2 regions of the Streptomyces sp. NPDC003032 genome follow, and region 1 is predicted to be linked to the other one. Evidence: riboswitches for the same ligand, from Rfam matches in the RefSeq annotation. Region 1 holds a riboswitch; the other holds the start of a gene.
The links. A riboswitch is a leader RNA that binds a small molecule or an ion and turns the genes downstream of it on or off. The one in region 1 is predicted to bind cyclic di-AMP.
Positions count from the first base shown of each region.

Region 2: it holds a riboswitch for cyclic di-AMP, as region 1 does, so the genes downstream of both, ACWDZ7_RS32900 (M23 family metallopeptidase) here and ACWDZ7_RS20170 (M23 family metallopeptidase) in region 1, are expected to answer to the same signal.

Region 1 is NZ_JBSFTT010000013.1:113,892-121,608, reverse strand. It holds gene ACWDZ7_RS20185 (DNA gyrase/topoisomerase IV subunit A) at 1-1,143, opposite strand, end outside; gene ACWDZ7_RS20180 (M16 family metallopeptidase) at 1,429-2,820, shown strand; gene ACWDZ7_RS20175 (M16 family metallopeptidase) at 2,817-4,202, shown strand; cyclic di-AMP (ydaO/yuaA leader) riboswitch at 4,433-4,595, shown strand; gene ACWDZ7_RS20170 (M23 family metallopeptidase) at 4,608-5,411, shown strand; gene ACWDZ7_RS20165 (GntR family transcriptional regulator) at 5,621-6,307, shown strand; gene ACWDZ7_RS20160 (HPr family phosphocarrier protein) at 6,483-6,764, opposite strand; gene ACWDZ7_RS20155 (bifunctional acetate--CoA ligase family protein/GNAT family N-acetyltransferase) at 6,900-7,717, shown strand, end outside.
Region 2 is NZ_JBSFTT010000031.1:20,615-28,331, reverse strand. It holds gene ACWDZ7_RS32940 (sensor histidine kinase) at 1-169, opposite strand, end outside; gene ACWDZ7_RS32935 (response regulator transcription factor) at 240-1,007, opposite strand; gene ACWDZ7_RS32930 (hypothetical protein) at 1,131-1,433, shown strand; gene ACWDZ7_RS32925 (DM13 domain-containing protein) at 1,478-2,035, shown strand; gene ACWDZ7_RS32920 (hypothetical protein) at 2,077-2,274, opposite strand; gene ACWDZ7_RS32915 (glycosyltransferase family 2 protein) at 2,697-3,584, shown strand; tRNA gene ACWDZ7_RS32910 (tRNA-Met) at 3,655-3,728, shown strand; gene ACWDZ7_RS32905 (PP2C family protein-serine/threonine phosphatase) at 3,901-5,088, shown strand; cyclic di-AMP (ydaO/yuaA leader) riboswitch at 5,331-5,478, shown strand; gene ACWDZ7_RS32900 (M23 family metallopeptidase) at 5,490-6,590, shown strand; gene ACWDZ7_RS32895 (aldo/keto reductase) at 6,712-7,656, shown strand; gene ACWDZ7_RS32890 (PrsW family intramembrane metalloprotease) at 7,671-7,717, opposite strand, start outside.

The sequences.
Region 1 (7,717 bases):
GCGGAACTCGCTGCGGCGGCGCACCACGTTGAAGCGGTGGTCGAGATAGACCTCCAGGAGCTCCTTGAGGCCGAGGGTGAGGGGCTGGCCGTCCACCAGCGCCACGTTGTTGATGCCGAAGGACTCCTCCATCGGCGTCAGTTTGTACAGCTGTTCCAGGACGGCCTCCGGGACGAAGCCGTTCTTGATCTCGATGACCAGGCGCAGGCCGTGCGAGCGGTCGGTGAGGTCCTTGACGTCGGCGATGCCCTGGAGCTTCTTCGCGCCGACCAGGTCCTTGATCTTGGCGATGACCTTCTCGGGGCCTACGGAGAAGGGCAGTTCGGTGACGACGATGCCCTTGCGGCGTGCCGTCACGTTCTCCACGGTGACCGTCGCCCGGATCTTGAAGGAGCCGCGGCCGGAGTCGTACGCGTCCTTGATGCCGTTCAGGCCGACGATCCTGCCGCCCGTGGGCAGGTCGGGGCCCGGCACGTACTTCATCAGTGTCTCGAGGTCGGCCCCCGGGTGCTTGATGAGGTGGCGGGCCGCGGCGATGACCTCGCCGAGGTTGTGCGGCGGCATGTTCGTCGCCATGCCGACCGCGATGCCCGACGCGCCGTTGACCAGGAGGTTCGGGTAGGCCGCGGGGAGTGCCGACGGCTCCATCTCCTGGCCGTCGTAGTTCGGCTCGAAGTCGACGGTGTTCTCGTCGATCGACTCCGTCATCAGGGAGGTGGCGTCGGCCATCTTGCACTCGGTGTACCGCATGGCGGCCGGCGGGTCGTCGTTGCCGAGTGAGCCGAAGTTGCCGTGGCCGTCCACCAGCGGGAGGCGCATCGAGAAGGGCTGGGCCATGCGCACCAGGGCGTCGTAGATCGACGCGTCGCCGTGCGGGTGCAACTTACCCATGACCTCGCCGACGACACGGGCGCACTTCACATAGCCGCGGTCGGGGCGCAGACCCATCTCGTTCATCTGGTAGACGATCCTGCGGTGCACCGGCTTCATGCCGTCGCGGGCGTCCGGCAGGGCCCGGGAGTAGATGACCGAATACGCGTACTCGAGGAAGGAGCCCTGCATCTCGTCGACGACGTCGATGTCGAGGATCTTCTCCTCGAACGAGTCGTCGGGCGGCGGGGTTTTCGTGCTGCGGCGGGCCATCGCTGCTGCGGCTCCTTCACCAACAAGTGCGGGATCTGACGCCGACCATTGTGGACTGTCCCACTGACAACGCCGACCACGACCCGTGCGGTGGCGTCACTCGGGACCGCGCCGAGGCGGGACCGGCGCCGACGCGGGACTATGCCGACGCGGGACTATGCCGTGGGCGGACCGGGGAACTTCGCCAGGTGTCCGCACGCTTGCATACAGTGGCAGGACTGGCAGCAATTGTTCTGGTCCAGCGATGATCACCATGATCCAGCGATCGAAGGGACGTACATGCCCATGGGTCACACGGCCACAGCCGAGGCCGGCTCCGGCGGCCTGACAGCGACCGAGCACCGGCTGGCCAATGGCCTGCGCGTGGTGCTCTCCGAGGACCACCTGACCCCGGTCGCCGCGGTCTGCCTCTGGTACGACGTCGGCTCCCGCCACGAGGTCAAGGGGCGTACCGGCCTGGCTCACCTCTTCGAGCACCTGATGTTCCAGGGATCGAAGCAGGTGCACGGCAACGGCCACTTCGAGCTGGTCCAGGGAGCGGGCGGCTCGCTCAACGGCACGACGAGCTTCGAGCGCACCAACTATTTCGAGACGATGCCCGCCCACCAGCTGGAGCTGGCCCTGTGGCTCGAAGCCGACCGGATGGGCTCACTGCTGTCCGCGCTCGACGACGAGTCCATGGAGAACCAGCGCGACGTCGTCAAGAACGAACGCCGTCAGCGCTACGACAACGTCCCGTACGGCACGGCCTTCGAGAAGCTGACCGCGCTCTCCTACCCGGAGGGCCACCCCTACCACCACACGCCGATCGGCTCCATGGCCGACCTGGACGCGGCCACTCTGGAGGACGCGCGCGACTTCTTCCGCACGTACTACGCGCCCAACAACGCCGTCCTGTCGGTCGTCGGCGACATCGACCCGGAGCGGACGCTCGCCTGGATCGAGAAGTACTTCGGGTCGATCCCCTCGCACGACGGCAAGCAGCCGCCGCGTGACGGCTCCCTCCCGGAGCGCATCGGCGAGGAGCTCCGCGAGGTCGTCGAGGAGGAGGTCCCGGCCCGCGCGCTGATGGCCGCCTACCGCCTCCCGGAGGACGGCACGCGCGCGTGCGACGCGGCGGACCTGGCGCTGACCGTCCTCGGCAGCGGCGATTCCTCCCGGCTCTACAACCGGCTCGTGCGCCGCGACCGCACCGCCGTCGCCGCGGGCTTCGGCCTGCTGCGCCTGGCCGGTGCCCCCTCGCTGGGCTGGCTGGACGTGAAGACCTCCGGTGACGTCGAGGTGCCGGTCATCGAGGCGGCCGTCGACGAGGAGCTCGCCCGCTTCGCCGCGGAGGGCCCCACTCCGGAGGAGATGGAGCGCGCCCAGGCCCAGCTGGAGCGCGAGTGGCTCGACCGGCTCGGCACGGTCGCGGGCCGCGCGGACGAACTGTGCCGGTACGCGGTCCTGTTCGGCGACCCGCAGCTCGCCCTCACCGCCGTGCAGCGCGTCCTCGACGTCACCGCCCAGGAGGTCCAGGAGGTCGCGAAGGCCCGCCTGCGCCCCGACAACCGCGCGGTGCTCGTGTACGAGCCCGTGACGGCCGCCGAGGAGATCGAAGAGACCGTCGCCGAAGGGACCGGCATCGACGGACTCGCCGGCGCCGAGATCGAAGAGGATGAGGAGGCGGCGAAGTGAGCGAGGCCGCGACGATGCAGTTCCACCCACAGCCCGAGGCCGGCACGGCCAAGCCGTGGGCCTTCCCCGCCCCCGAGCGCGGCGCGCTGCCCAACGGCCTCACGGTGCTGCGCTGCGACCGCCCCGGCCAGCAGGTCGTCGCGGTGGAGGTCCACCTGGAGGCGCCGTTGGACGCCGAGCCGGAGGGCCTCGACGGCGTCGCCACGATCATGGCGAGGGCCTTCAACGAAGGCACCGACAAGCACTCCGCCGAGGAGTTCGCCGCAGAGCTGGACCGCTGCGGCGCCACGATGGACGCGCACGCCGACCACCCCGGTGTCCGCGTCTCCCTCGAAGTCCCCGTCTCCCGCCTCCCGAAGGCGCTCGGTCTGCTCTCCGACGCCCTGCGCGCCCCCGCCTTCGCGGACAGCGAGATCGAACGTCTCGTACGCAACCGCCTGGACGAGATCCCGCACGAGGCCGCCAACCCGGCGCGCCGCGCCGCCAAGGAGCTGTCCAAGCAGCTGTTCCCGGCGAGCTCGCGCATGTCCCGTCCCCGCCAGGGCAGCGAGGAGACGGTCACGGCCATCGACTCGGCGGCGGTGCGCGCCTTCTACGAGAAGCACGTCCGCCCCGCGACGGCCACCCTGGTGGTCGTCGGCGACCTCACGGGCACCGACCTGGACGCCGTCCTGGCGGACACCGTCGGCACCTGGACGGGCGGCACGGCCGAGCCGCGTCCGGTGCCCGCGGTGACCGCCGACGACACGGGCCGCGTGGTCATCGTGGACCGTCCCGGAGCCGTGCAGACGCAGCTGCTGATCGGCCGCGTCGGCCCGGACCGGCACGACCGCGTCTGGCCCGCCCAGGTCCTCGGCACGTACTGCCTGGGCGGCACCCTCACCTCCCGCCTGGACCGCGTCCTGCGCGAGGAGAAGGGATACACCTACGGCGTACGCGCGTTCAGCCAGGTCCTGCGCTCCGCGCCGGACGGTACGGGCGCCGCGATGCTCGCCATCAGCGGATCGGTCGACACGGCCTCCACGGGGCCCGCGCTGGACGACCTCTGGAACGTCCTGCGCACCCTCGCCGCGGAGGGTCTGACCGACGCCGAGCGCGACGTGGCGGTGCAGAACCTGGTGGGTGTGGCCCCGCTCAAGTACGAGATGGCCGCCTCCGTGGCGGCCACGCTCGCCGACCAGGTCGAGCAGAACCTCCCGGACGACTTCCAGGCGCAGCTGTACCGCCGGTTGGCCGCGACCGGCACCGTGGAGGCCACCGCGGCCGTCGTGAGCGCCTTCCCGGAGGACCACCTGGTGACGATCCTCGTCGGCGACGCCGCGCAGATCGAGGAGCCCGTCAGGGCGCTCGGCATCGGTGAAGTGAGCGTGGTCAGCGGCTGAGTGCCGGCCGGGCACCGTCAGCGGTGACGGACTGAGCGACAGTCAGGACATATCGGACCCCGGTGACCGTTACGGCCGCCGGGGTCCTCATATGCCCGAATTCGTATGGAGGTTGCCTGTCTGCCGTGTGGCGTGCGCAACAAAAGTGGCGTTGTGTTTGTCGATTGAAAGCAGGCGCGCTTAGCTTCGATCCGGCTGTTCGTCACGCAGTACGTCGCATCCGCGGCACCGGACAGTCATCGCCGAGTCCCCGTACGGCGCGAGCCAGGGGAGCCGGGGACCCACATGTCCCCTGGGGTGAATCGGGCACCTTGCCGTCAGGCGAGGGACTCGTAGGAGACCTTCCTGCTCCGAACCCGTCAGCTAACCCGGTAGGCGAGAAGGAAGGAAAGGATCAGCCGCTTCATGGCGTTCACCCGTGCCACCGGGAAGCACCGTCGTCCCAGCCGCCTCACCCGCACCTCCGCGAACGTCGCGGGTGTCGCCGCGCTCACCACGACCGGCGTCATCGGAGGCCTGGCCGCTCCGGCGCTGGCCGCCGCCGACGACGCGGCCGTCGAGCACATGGGACTCACGCAGGCGATCTCCGTAGGCGACTCGCTCGCCGAGAGCATCGACGCGCAGGCCGCCGCGCAGCGGCAGGCGGCCGACGACGCGGCCGCCGCCAAGATGGCCGAAGCGGCCGCCAAGAAGAAGGCCGCCGAGGACAAGCGCAAGGCTGAGGCCGACGCCAAGGCGAAGGCCAAGAAGGAGCGCGAGGCCAAGGAGCGCGCCGCCCGCGAGGCCGAGCGCAAGCGCCTGAACACCTACGTCTCCCCGATCTCCGGCTCGTACGTCTCCACGGGCTACCAGACCGGCGGTGCCATGTGGTCCTCCGGCAGCCACACCGGCGTGGACTTCCACGCCGCGTCCGGCACTCCGGTCCACGCGGTCGGCTCCGGCACCGTCGTCGAGGCCGGCTGGGGCGGCGCCTACGGCAACAACGTCGTCATCAAGATGAACGACGGCACGTACACCCAGTACGGCCACCTGAACTCCCTCGGCGTCACCGTCGGTCAGACGGTCACTCCGGGCCAGCAGATAGGCCTCTCGGGCTCCACCGGCAACTCCAGTGGCCCCCACCTCCACTTCGAGGCCCGCACCGGCCCGGAGTACGGCTCGGACATCAACCCCGTGACGTACCTCCGCTCGCACGGCGTCAACGTCTGACCCTTCGCGCCTCACCGAAGGCCCCGGCTCTCCCGAGCCGGGGCCTTCGTCGTTTCCCCGGCCCGCTGCCTTCGGCCACCCGCCCGCCTTTGGCCAAAAGATATCCATGGATTCCGGCCCGCCATCGGAAATTCCGAAGCTCTGCAATAGAGTCACCGAACGAGCGTCGGTCGACCGCGTTTCGCGGGGATTAAGGCGGAGGTCCGGACATGCGTATTCCCGCGCATTCGGTGTGCACGGCCATCCGGGACGACATTGTCTCCGGTGCCCACGAAAGAGGCGGCCGGCTCACCGAGGAGGTTCTCGCGCGCCGCTACGGCGTCTCCCGCGTTCCCGTGCGCGAGGCCCTGCGCACCCTGGAGGCCGAGGGCTTCGTCGTCACGCGCAGACACGCGGGCGCCTGCGTCGCCGAGCCCACGCAGCAGGAGGCCGCCGACCTCCTGGAGCTGCGCATGCTGCTGGAGCCGCTCGCCGCGGCCCGCGCCGCCCAGCGCCGCACCGACGCGCATCTGAAGGTCCTGCGCGGTCTCGTCAGACTGGGCCTTGAGCGCTCGAGGAGGGGGCAGGGGGAGGATCTGCGCTCGCTGGGCGGCTGGTTCCACGAGACGCTCGCCCAGGCCTCCGGCAGCCCCGGGCTGATCGCGCTGCTCACCCAGCTCCGGCGCAAGACCGCCTGGATGTACGTCGTCGAGGCCCCGGTCGCGCCGGTCGACTCCTGGTCCGAGCACGCGGCGATCGTCGACGCGGTCGCCCGCGGGGACGCGGAACGGGCCAGGGCGCTCACCGCGGGGCACACGGACCGGGCGACAGCCGCGCATCGATTGCGCCATTCATCGCGGGGCAGCCGTGTGAGCAATGTGCAACATGCCGTAAACACGGCGGGCCTGCCGAATTAACGTGGGCGCCGTATACAAAGAGAGCCGTGAGGAGGGGGCTTTGGTAAAGCCAATTCCGGGCGGTTGTCTGTGCTGCCCGAATTCAGGCGCCGCATTCGCCGGATGAGTGGCAGATAAATCGAAGGGCCCACCCCGTGTTCCAGGGTGGGCCCTTCGAAGGGTGCTGCGTGGCGGTTCAGACCGTCTCCGGGAGCTCCTCAAGGCCCTCCGCGACCAGCTTCGCCAGACGGTCGAGGGCGGCGTCCGCGCCCTCGGCGTCGGAGGCGAGCACGATCTCCTCGCCGCCCTGGGCGCCCAGGCCGAGCACCGCCAGCATCGAGGCGGCGTTGACCGGGTTGCCGTCGGCCTTGGCGATCGTCACGGGGACGCCGGCGGCCGTGGCCGCGCGGACGAAGATGGAGGCGGGTCGGGCGTGAAGGCCCTCGGCCCAGCCGACGTTGACGCGGCGCTCAGCCATGTGTTGCTGCCCTTCCAGGTGTCTCACACTTGTCTAGACCATTGTCTCATGCCGTCACGGGTGCTCCGTCGGCCGCCTTCGGCCTCTCCCAGCCTGCCCCGGCCCGAGCGGCCCCGCGACCCGTACCCTGGCCCCATGCAGACCCCGTCGGATCAGCAGGATCGGCATCGGCAGGACCGGCACGACCACCCGTCGCACTGGGAAGCCGATGTGGTGCTGCGCGACGGAGGCACCGCCCGGATCAGGCCCATCACGGCCGAGGACGCCGACCGCCTGGTCAGCTTCTACGAGCAGGTCTCGGACGAGTCGAAGTACTACCGCTTCTTCGCGCCCTACCCGCGGCTGTCCGCCAAGGACGTGCACCGCTTCACGCACCACGACCAGGTCGACCGGGTGGGTCTCGCGGCCACGGTGGGCGGTGAGTTCATCGCCACCGTGCGCTACGACCGCATCGACGAGCGCGGCATGGCCGCCAGCGCGCCCGCCGACGAGGCCGAGGTCGCCTTCCTCGTGCAGGACGCCCACCAGGGCCGGGGCGTGGCCTCCACGCTCCTCGAACACATCGCGGCGGTCGCCAGGGAGCGCGGTATCCGGCGCTTCGCCGCCGAGGTGCTGCCCGCCAACACCAAGATGATCAAGGTGTTCACGGACGCGGGCTACCAGCAGAAGCGCAGCTTCGAAGACGGCGTCGTCCGCCTTGAGTTCGACCTGGAGCCGACCGACCGCTCGCTCGCCGTGCAGCGCGCCCGCGAGCAGCGCGCCGAGGGGCGCTCGGTACAGCGGCTCCTGACGCCGGGTTCGGTCGCGGTGATCGGCGTGGCCCGCACCTCCGGCGGCGTGGGCCGCAGCGTGCTGCGCAACCTCCAGGAGGCCGGCTTCACCGGCCGCCTGTACGCGGTGAACAGCGCGTACGACGAAGGCGCCGAGGTCGACGGGGTACCCGCGCACCGCTC
Region 2 (7,717 bases), on a different contig from region 1:
CCACGAGGAGCGTCCCGGCCAGCATCGCGAGCACGGCGACCGCGGCGACCACGGTCAGCGACCAGGTGAGCGAGCGGTGCCGCAGCAGGCGCAGTGCGAGGGCGCCGAGGAGCCCGGCCGATGCCGCGCCGGCGAAGGCGATCAGGGCGATGAGGAGAATGTCCAGCACGGGGGATCAGCCTTCGGCTCTCATGGCTTGTCGGCTCTCATGGCTGCCGGGTTTCATGGCTTGCCGGGTCTCATGGGTTGTCCGGTCTCATGGGTTGTCCGGACCGGCTCGCGGACGCGTCATCCGTTGCGTCGAGGCGGTAGCCCACGCCCCACACCGTCTGGATCAGCTGCGGCCTGGCCGGGTCGTCCTCCACCTTGCCGCGCAGTCGGCGGATGTGAACCGTGACGGTCGACAGGTCGCCGAACTCCCAGCCCCACACCTCACGTATCAGTTCCTCTCGGCTGAACGCCTGGCCCGGGTGGCGCAGGAAGAAAGTGAGCAGGTCGAACTCTCGGATCGTCAGGGCCAGTTCGGCGCCGCCCTTCGTCGCGCGGCGGGCCACCGGGTCCACCGAGAGACCGGCCGCCCGCAGCGGTGTGCCGGGATCGGAAGCCCGGCCGGCGTGGCTGCGGCGCAGAACCGACTCGACGCGCAGGACGAGCTCGCGGGGGCTGAACGGCTTGGTGACGTAGTCGTCGGCGCCTATCTCCAGGCCCAGGATGCGGTCGTCCTCGTCGCCGAGGGCCGTGAGCATGACGACCGGCACCGGGCCCTTGGCGCGCAGCCTGCGGCAGACCTCCAGGCCGTCCATGCCGGGCAGCATCAGGTCCAGGACGACGAGGTCGGGCCAGTGCCGCGTGGCGTACTCCAGCGCCGCGGGGCCGTCATCGGCGCGGTCGACGGCGTACCCGGCGCGGGACAGGTATCCCGTGACCACCTCGGCCACGGTCGGGTCGTCGTCCACGACGAGCACACGGAGCCCGGCACCCGGAGCGTCCTGCGGCGATGTCTGCATACGCCCAGCCTCGCACCGGCCGGCGGGGTCAGGATCACCCGGAGCCCGGCCGACGCTCGACGTCCCTGTTTCGTAAGATTCTGAAGTCCTATATGTGCCAATTGTGTTCGTAGGGTGAGTGACGTGACCAACGCTCTCTCACCACCACCACCACCAGCAGCGACAGCGACAGCGGCAGCGGCAGTAGCGGCGACAGCCGAGCCACGGAAGAGCAAGTCCGCCATCCGGGTCGGGGACGAAGTCCTCCACTACCGAGAAGGTGACAACGCGGGAATCGTCGTCGCCGTACGGCGACCGTGGTGGGCCTTCTTCGGGCGCGTCCACTGGGTCCAGTGGCGCGATGGCGTTCTTCCCGTCCCGATGCACAACGGGCTGCGGCCGGCGGCCGAGGTCCGGCAGGTCGAAGGCGGGGAGGAGACGGCGTGAGCGCGAGTGGCCGGAATCCGGGGGGCACCCCGAAGCGCCGTCTGATGGGCAGGCCGCTGATCCTGGGCGCGCTGATCGTCGCTGTCGTCGTGGTGGTGGGGGCGGGGCTGTACTGGTTCCAGCCCTGGAAGGCGTGGCAGGACGAGACCGTACGGGAAGAGCTGCCTGTCGCCGACGGCACACGAGCAGCCGAATCGGCCTCCCCCGGCGCCTCCGGGCCCACGGCCGCGCCCTCGCCCCCGCAGGAGCCGCGCACGCTGGCGACCGGCAAGCTGATCAGCCATGAGCATCGCACCGCCGGCACGGTCAAGGTGCTGCGTCTGCCCGACGGCTCACACACTCTGCGGCTGGAGGACCTGGACACCAGCAACGGCCCCGACCTTCACGTCTGGATCACCGACGCCCCGGTCGTGGAGGGCAAGGCGGGCTGGAGTGTCTTCGACGACGGCGCGTACGACAGCCTCGGCAAGCTCAAGGGCAACAAGGGCGACCAGAACTACGCCCTGCCCGACGGCCTCGACCTGAACCGATTCACCAGCGTGAGCATCTGGTGCGACCGCTTCAACGTCTCCTTCGGCGCCGCGGAACTCCGACGCGTATGACCTCGTTCGAGCGCCCGCGTCACGGCGGTCCTCTCCGGCGCCTACACCGGCGCGATGCCCGACTCCGCCCCCGCCGAGGCCGGCCACTCCGTCTCGGACGTGCTCGCCCTGGCCGCCTTCTCCGGTGACACCGGGCTCGCCACGGCGGCGCGGGAGGCCTTCACCGAGGCGATGTCCACCAGCTTCTGGGCCGGCGCCGCGGGCGTCCTGGCCGCGGCCGTACTCGCCGTCGTCCTCATCAGGGACGGCAAGACGCCCGCAGCTGAGGAGCCGGCGGAGGCCGAGGCACCCCCCCAGACCGGTGACCCTGACCACGGCGGCGTAAGCGCCCCGGCCGGCCGGCCGGCCCGCACGCCACGACGACACCCCGCCCCACCCGGCTTCGGCCCGGCGGGGCTCCGTCATGACGTTGGCCGGTCGGCTCCCGCGTGCGGCGGCCTGCGTGTGGGCTGGCCCCGCCCCCACACACCGCCACCCCCAAGCCGACCAGCCCGCCCCCACACACCGCCACCCGCACGCAAACTGCCCCCCTTCCGCGTGCAGCCGCCCGCGGCCGAGCTGGTTCACTTTCGCGTACGGCTGTTGCCGCGCACGCGGGGCCGGTCCATTTCCGTACGCAATGCCTGCCTGCCCTGCAATCCCCGACCATGGGAGTCCTTCCGTGTCTCAGCCGCCACGTCTCGGTGTCGTCGTCATCACGATGGGCAACCGGCCCAGAGAGCTGGACGCGCTGCTCGCGTCCGTGGCCGGGCAGGACGTGTCGGCGGACCGGATCGTGCTCGTCGGCAACGGCTCACCGCTGCCGGAACTCCCCGCGCTGCCGGGCAAGGTGACGGCCATCGAGCTCGACGAGAACCTCGGCTGCCCCGGCGGCCGCAACGTGGCGATCGAGCGCCTCATGGACCTCGGCGACGTGGACGTCGTCATCGAACTGGACGACGACGGACTCCTCGTGGACCACGACGTCTTCCGCAAGGTGCGGGATCTCTTCACCGACGACCCGCGCCTCGGCATCGTCGGCTTCCGCATCGCCGACGAGCACGGCGAGACCCAGCGCCGCCACATCCCCCGGCTGCGCGCCACCGACCCGATGCGGCGCGGCCCGGTCACCGCCTTCCTCGGTGGCGGGCACGCCTTCTCCACCGAAATGCTGGGGCAGACCGGTACCTGGCCCGCTCAGTTCTTCTTCGGGCACGAGGAGACCGACCTGGCCTGGCGGGCCGTGGACGCCGGCTGGAAGATCCTCTACGAGCCCGCGCTGCTCCTCCAGCACCCCAAGACCTCCCCGGCCCGGCACGCCGTCTACTACCGCAACACCGCCCGCAACCGCGTCTGGCTGGTCCGCCGTCGCCTCCCGCTCCCGCTCATCCCCGTCCACCTCGGCATCTGGACCCTCCTCACCCTCGCCCGCACCCGCTCCCTGCCGGGCCTGCGCGCCTGGGCGGGCGGCTTCGCGGAAGGGATGCGGACCTCCTGCGGCGAGCGCCGGCCCATGCGCTGGCGCACCGTGTGGCGGCTGACGCGGCTGGGGCGCCCGCCGGTGATCTGAGCCGCGTACGCCGTCGGCCCGGTACTGGTTCGCTTCACCCCTCCGGATGGCGTAGAGTTGGGTTTACCGACGCGGGGTGGAGCAGCTCGGTAGCTCGCTGGGCTCATAACCCAGAGGTCGCAGGTTCAAATCCTGTCCCCGCTACTGAAGGCCGAGGGCCGGAAGCGTTCATCGCTTCCGGCCCTCGGTGTTTCCCGCCCTCCCCGCCCCCGGTCCGCTCACCCCTCTCCCCGCACCCCTGCCGTCCCGTAACCCGCTCGGCCCGCACCAGGTCGCACCCGCCCCCCGCTGCGGGAAGCCTGGGTGCAGCGCGGTGATGGGTCGCGGACTCGGCGGGAGACAAGCGGTGGGGCAGCGTGGAGGAACCGGCGGCAGCGGAACCGGCGGCGGCGGAACCACCGCGCACGAGCGGGCCTTCGTCCGGGCCCTGCCCGTCCTGCTCCTGGTCGTCGGGGTCGGGTACGACGCCGCGACCCCGGCCGAGTTCACCGCCGCCCCGCTCTTCGCGGCCGCCCCACTGATCGCCGCCCCCTTCTACTCGCTGCTCAACACCGCCCTGACGGGCGCCGCGGCCTCCGTCGCCGTACTCGTGCTGCACTACGGCAACGCCGTCACCAGCCCTGTCGAGGCCATCACCGAACTCTTCACCGTGGTGACCGTCGCCGTCCTCGCGACCGTCATCAACCGCGTCGTCTGCCGCGGCAACGACCGGCTCGCCACCGCCCGCTCCATCGCCGAGGCCACCCAGCGCGCCGTGCTGCCGCAGCCGGACCCCCGGATCGGCGGGCTCGACATCGCGGCGCGGTACGAGGCGGCGCAGGCCGACGCGTTCATCGGCGGCGATCTGTACGCCGTACAGGACACCCCGCACGGTGTGCGGCTCATCGTCGGCGACGTACGCGGGAAGGGCATGGGCGCGGTGGCCGCCGTCGCCGTCGTCATCGGCGCCTTCCGGGAGGCCGCCGAGCAGGAGGCGACCCTGGAGGCGGTGGCGCAGCGCCTGGAGCGGGCGCTGGCGCGCGAGGGCACCCGGCGTGACGGGCTCGACGCCTTCGAGGGGTTCACCACGGCCGTCCTCGCGGAGATCCGGCACGGCGAGGGCGTCGTACGGCTGGTCAACCGTGGACATCCGGCGCCGCTGCTGCTGCGCGGCGACGGGCGGCTGTGCGTGCTCTCCGCGAGCGACCCCGCGCTGCCGCTCGGCATGGGTGACCTGGGGGTCTGGCCGGACCGGGCGGACGAGTCGGACTTCCCGCCCGGCGCGATGCTGCTCTTCTATACGGACGGCCTCTCGGAGGCACGGGACGCGGCGGGGGAGTTCTACGATCCCGCGACCCGGCTCGGCGGGCGGATCTTCCCCGGCCGCGAGGGACCGCACGCGCTGCTCGCCACGCTCACGCAGGAGGTCCGGCGGCACACGGGCGGCGCGGCGACGGACGACATGGCGCTGCTCGCGGTGCGGCGGCCGGCGGGCGGGGACGCGATGGTCACCGTGCGTGACTGAAGTGCAACAGAGGTCCTCGGCGGAGAGTAGGCGGGGGGCAGGCGGGGAGCGGGCGGGGAGCTGACGGAGAGTCGGCGGCGCGCTGACGGGAGGTCAACTCGCCCCGATTCAGACGCCCGTGTCCCATTAAGTACGGACGGGGAGCGTTAACGATCAACTGGAACGGCTTGGAATACGGCACCCCCTTCTATTAACGTTCGATAACGCAGCGCGGTCGTCCCAGCCGTCACTAGAGACGGCTCCGCGCGCACACGCCTAATCCCGCAAGGGAGCCGGGGAACCACCAACTTGGGGTGAATCGGGCATCTGAGCATCCGTGCCAGATGTTCGTAGGAGACCTTCCTACTCCGAACCCGTCAGCTAACCCGGTAGGCGAGAAGGAAGGAAAGGAGTGCGCCCCAGTGGCGTCCAACCGGCCTGCCCCCCAAGCGGTGTACGTACCGAACGACGACGAATTCGGTGGGTACGACGAGGAGACCTGGGAGGAATGGAATCCCACTGAGGACTCCGTCCGTCCCGTCCGCGGCAGGCACCGTGTGCACAAGAAGGGCGGCGGCGGGCTCGCCCGCAGCTCCACCGTCCTTGGCGTCGGCGTCATCGCCGCCGTCGGCGCGGGCGGCATCGCCACCGCGCAGGACGGCAAGCCGCCCGTCTCCATCTCGATGCCCGACCTGGGCGCCGTCACGGACTCGCTGCCCGAGGCCGGGTCCCTTCCCGGCGTGGGCTCCCTGATATCCGACGGCGACGCGCCGGACTCCGCGGACCCCACGGGCTCCGAGGCCGTCGTCGCCGCCGCGCCGCTCACCGCCGCCGGTGTCAGCACCGCCGACGCCGAGCAGGGCACCACCGACGCGGGCGAGGCACTGCGCGCCCGCATCATGCAGCAGGCGGAGAACCAGCAGGACCAGGCGGACGCCGCCGTGCGCACCGCGGCCGAGCAGACCGCCGTGAAGCGGGCCGCCGAAGAGGCCGCCGCCCAGCAGAAGCAGGCCGAGCAGAAGGCCGACGCCGAGACGGCCGCCAAGGCCGCCGCCAAGAAGAAGAAGGAGGAGGAGGCCCGCGAGGCCAAGGCCCTGGCCGAGCGCCGCGCCAAGCTCGCGAAGAGCTATGCGATCCCCACCTCCTCGTACACCCTGACCTCGCACTTCGGTGACTCCGGGTCCATGTGGTCCTCCGGGCAGCACACCGGTCTGGACTTCGCCGCTCCGACGGGTACCCCGCTCAAGGCCGTGCACACCGGCACTGTCAAGGAGGCCGGCTGGGCGGGCGCGTACGGCTACCGCACCGTCCTGGAGCTGTCGGACGGCACCGAGATCTGGTACTGCCACCAGTCCTCGCTCAACGTCAGCGCCGGGCAGAAGGTCAGCACGGGCGACGTCATCGGCCGCGTCGGCGCGACCGGCAACGTCACCGGGCCGCACCTCCACCTGGAGGTCCACACGCCGGGCGGCGCCACCGTCGACCCGCTGGGCTGGCTGCGGAGCAAGGGCCTCAATCCCTGAGCGGTCCGCCGGGGCGGGCGTGACTCCGGGGCGGGCGTGACCTGACGTTCCCTCGCGTTACTCGACCTTCCTTTGAGGGAGTTCCCGGAATTCGGTTTCCGGAAGGGACGTTGAGGAACGTATGACTCCTCTTCGTTCCCTCGGCTCATCCGACCTCGAAGTCTTCCCTCTCTCCCTCGGCGGCAACGTCTTCGGCTGGACCGCCGACCGCACCGCGTCCTTCGCCGTCCTCGACGCCTACACCGAAGCGGGCGGGAACTTCATCGACACCGCCGACGCCTACTCGGCCTGGGTGGAGGGCAACAAGGGCGGCGAGTCCGAGACCCTCATCGGCGAGTGGCTGGCCGAGCGCGGCAACCGCTCGGACGTGGTCGTCGCGACGAAGGCCGGCTCCCACCCCGAGTACAAGGGCCTGGCCGCGAGCACCATCAAGGGCGCCGCCGACGCGTCCCTGCGCCGCCTCGGCACCGACTACATCGACCTCTACTACACCCACTTCGACGACCCGTCCGTCCCGGTGGAGGAGATCATCGGGGCGCTCGACGAACTGGTGCGGGCCGGCAAGGTGCGTGCGATCGCCGCCTCCAACATCACCCCCGAGCGGCTCCAGGAGTCCCTCGACTTCTCCGACCGCGAGGGCCTCGCGCGCTACGTTGCACTGCAGCCGCACTACAACCTCGTCTCCCGCGACACCTACGAGGGCCCGCTCCAGGAGGTCGCCTCCCGCTCCGGCCTCGCGGCCGTCCCCTACTACGCGCTCGCGTCCGGCTTCCTCACCGGCAAGTACCGCGCGGGCGCGCGCGTCGAGAGCGCGCGCAGCGGACGCGTCGAGGCGTACGTGGGGAGCGAGCGGGGCGACCGTGTGCTCGCCGCGCTCGACGGGATCGCGGCGGCGCGTGGCGTCCAGGTCGCGACCGTGGCGCTCGCCTGGCTGGCGGCACAGCCCACCGTCGCGGCGCCGATCGCCTCCGCGCGCACGGTCGAGCAGCTGCCGGCGCTGCTGGCCGTCGCGGACGTGGAGCTGACCGGGACGGAGCTGGCGGCGCTCACCTCGGCTTCGGCCTAGGACGGGCAGGGCTTTCAGGAGCGGTACGGGTTGTACGTCGGGGCCGGGGCGGCCGGGGCCG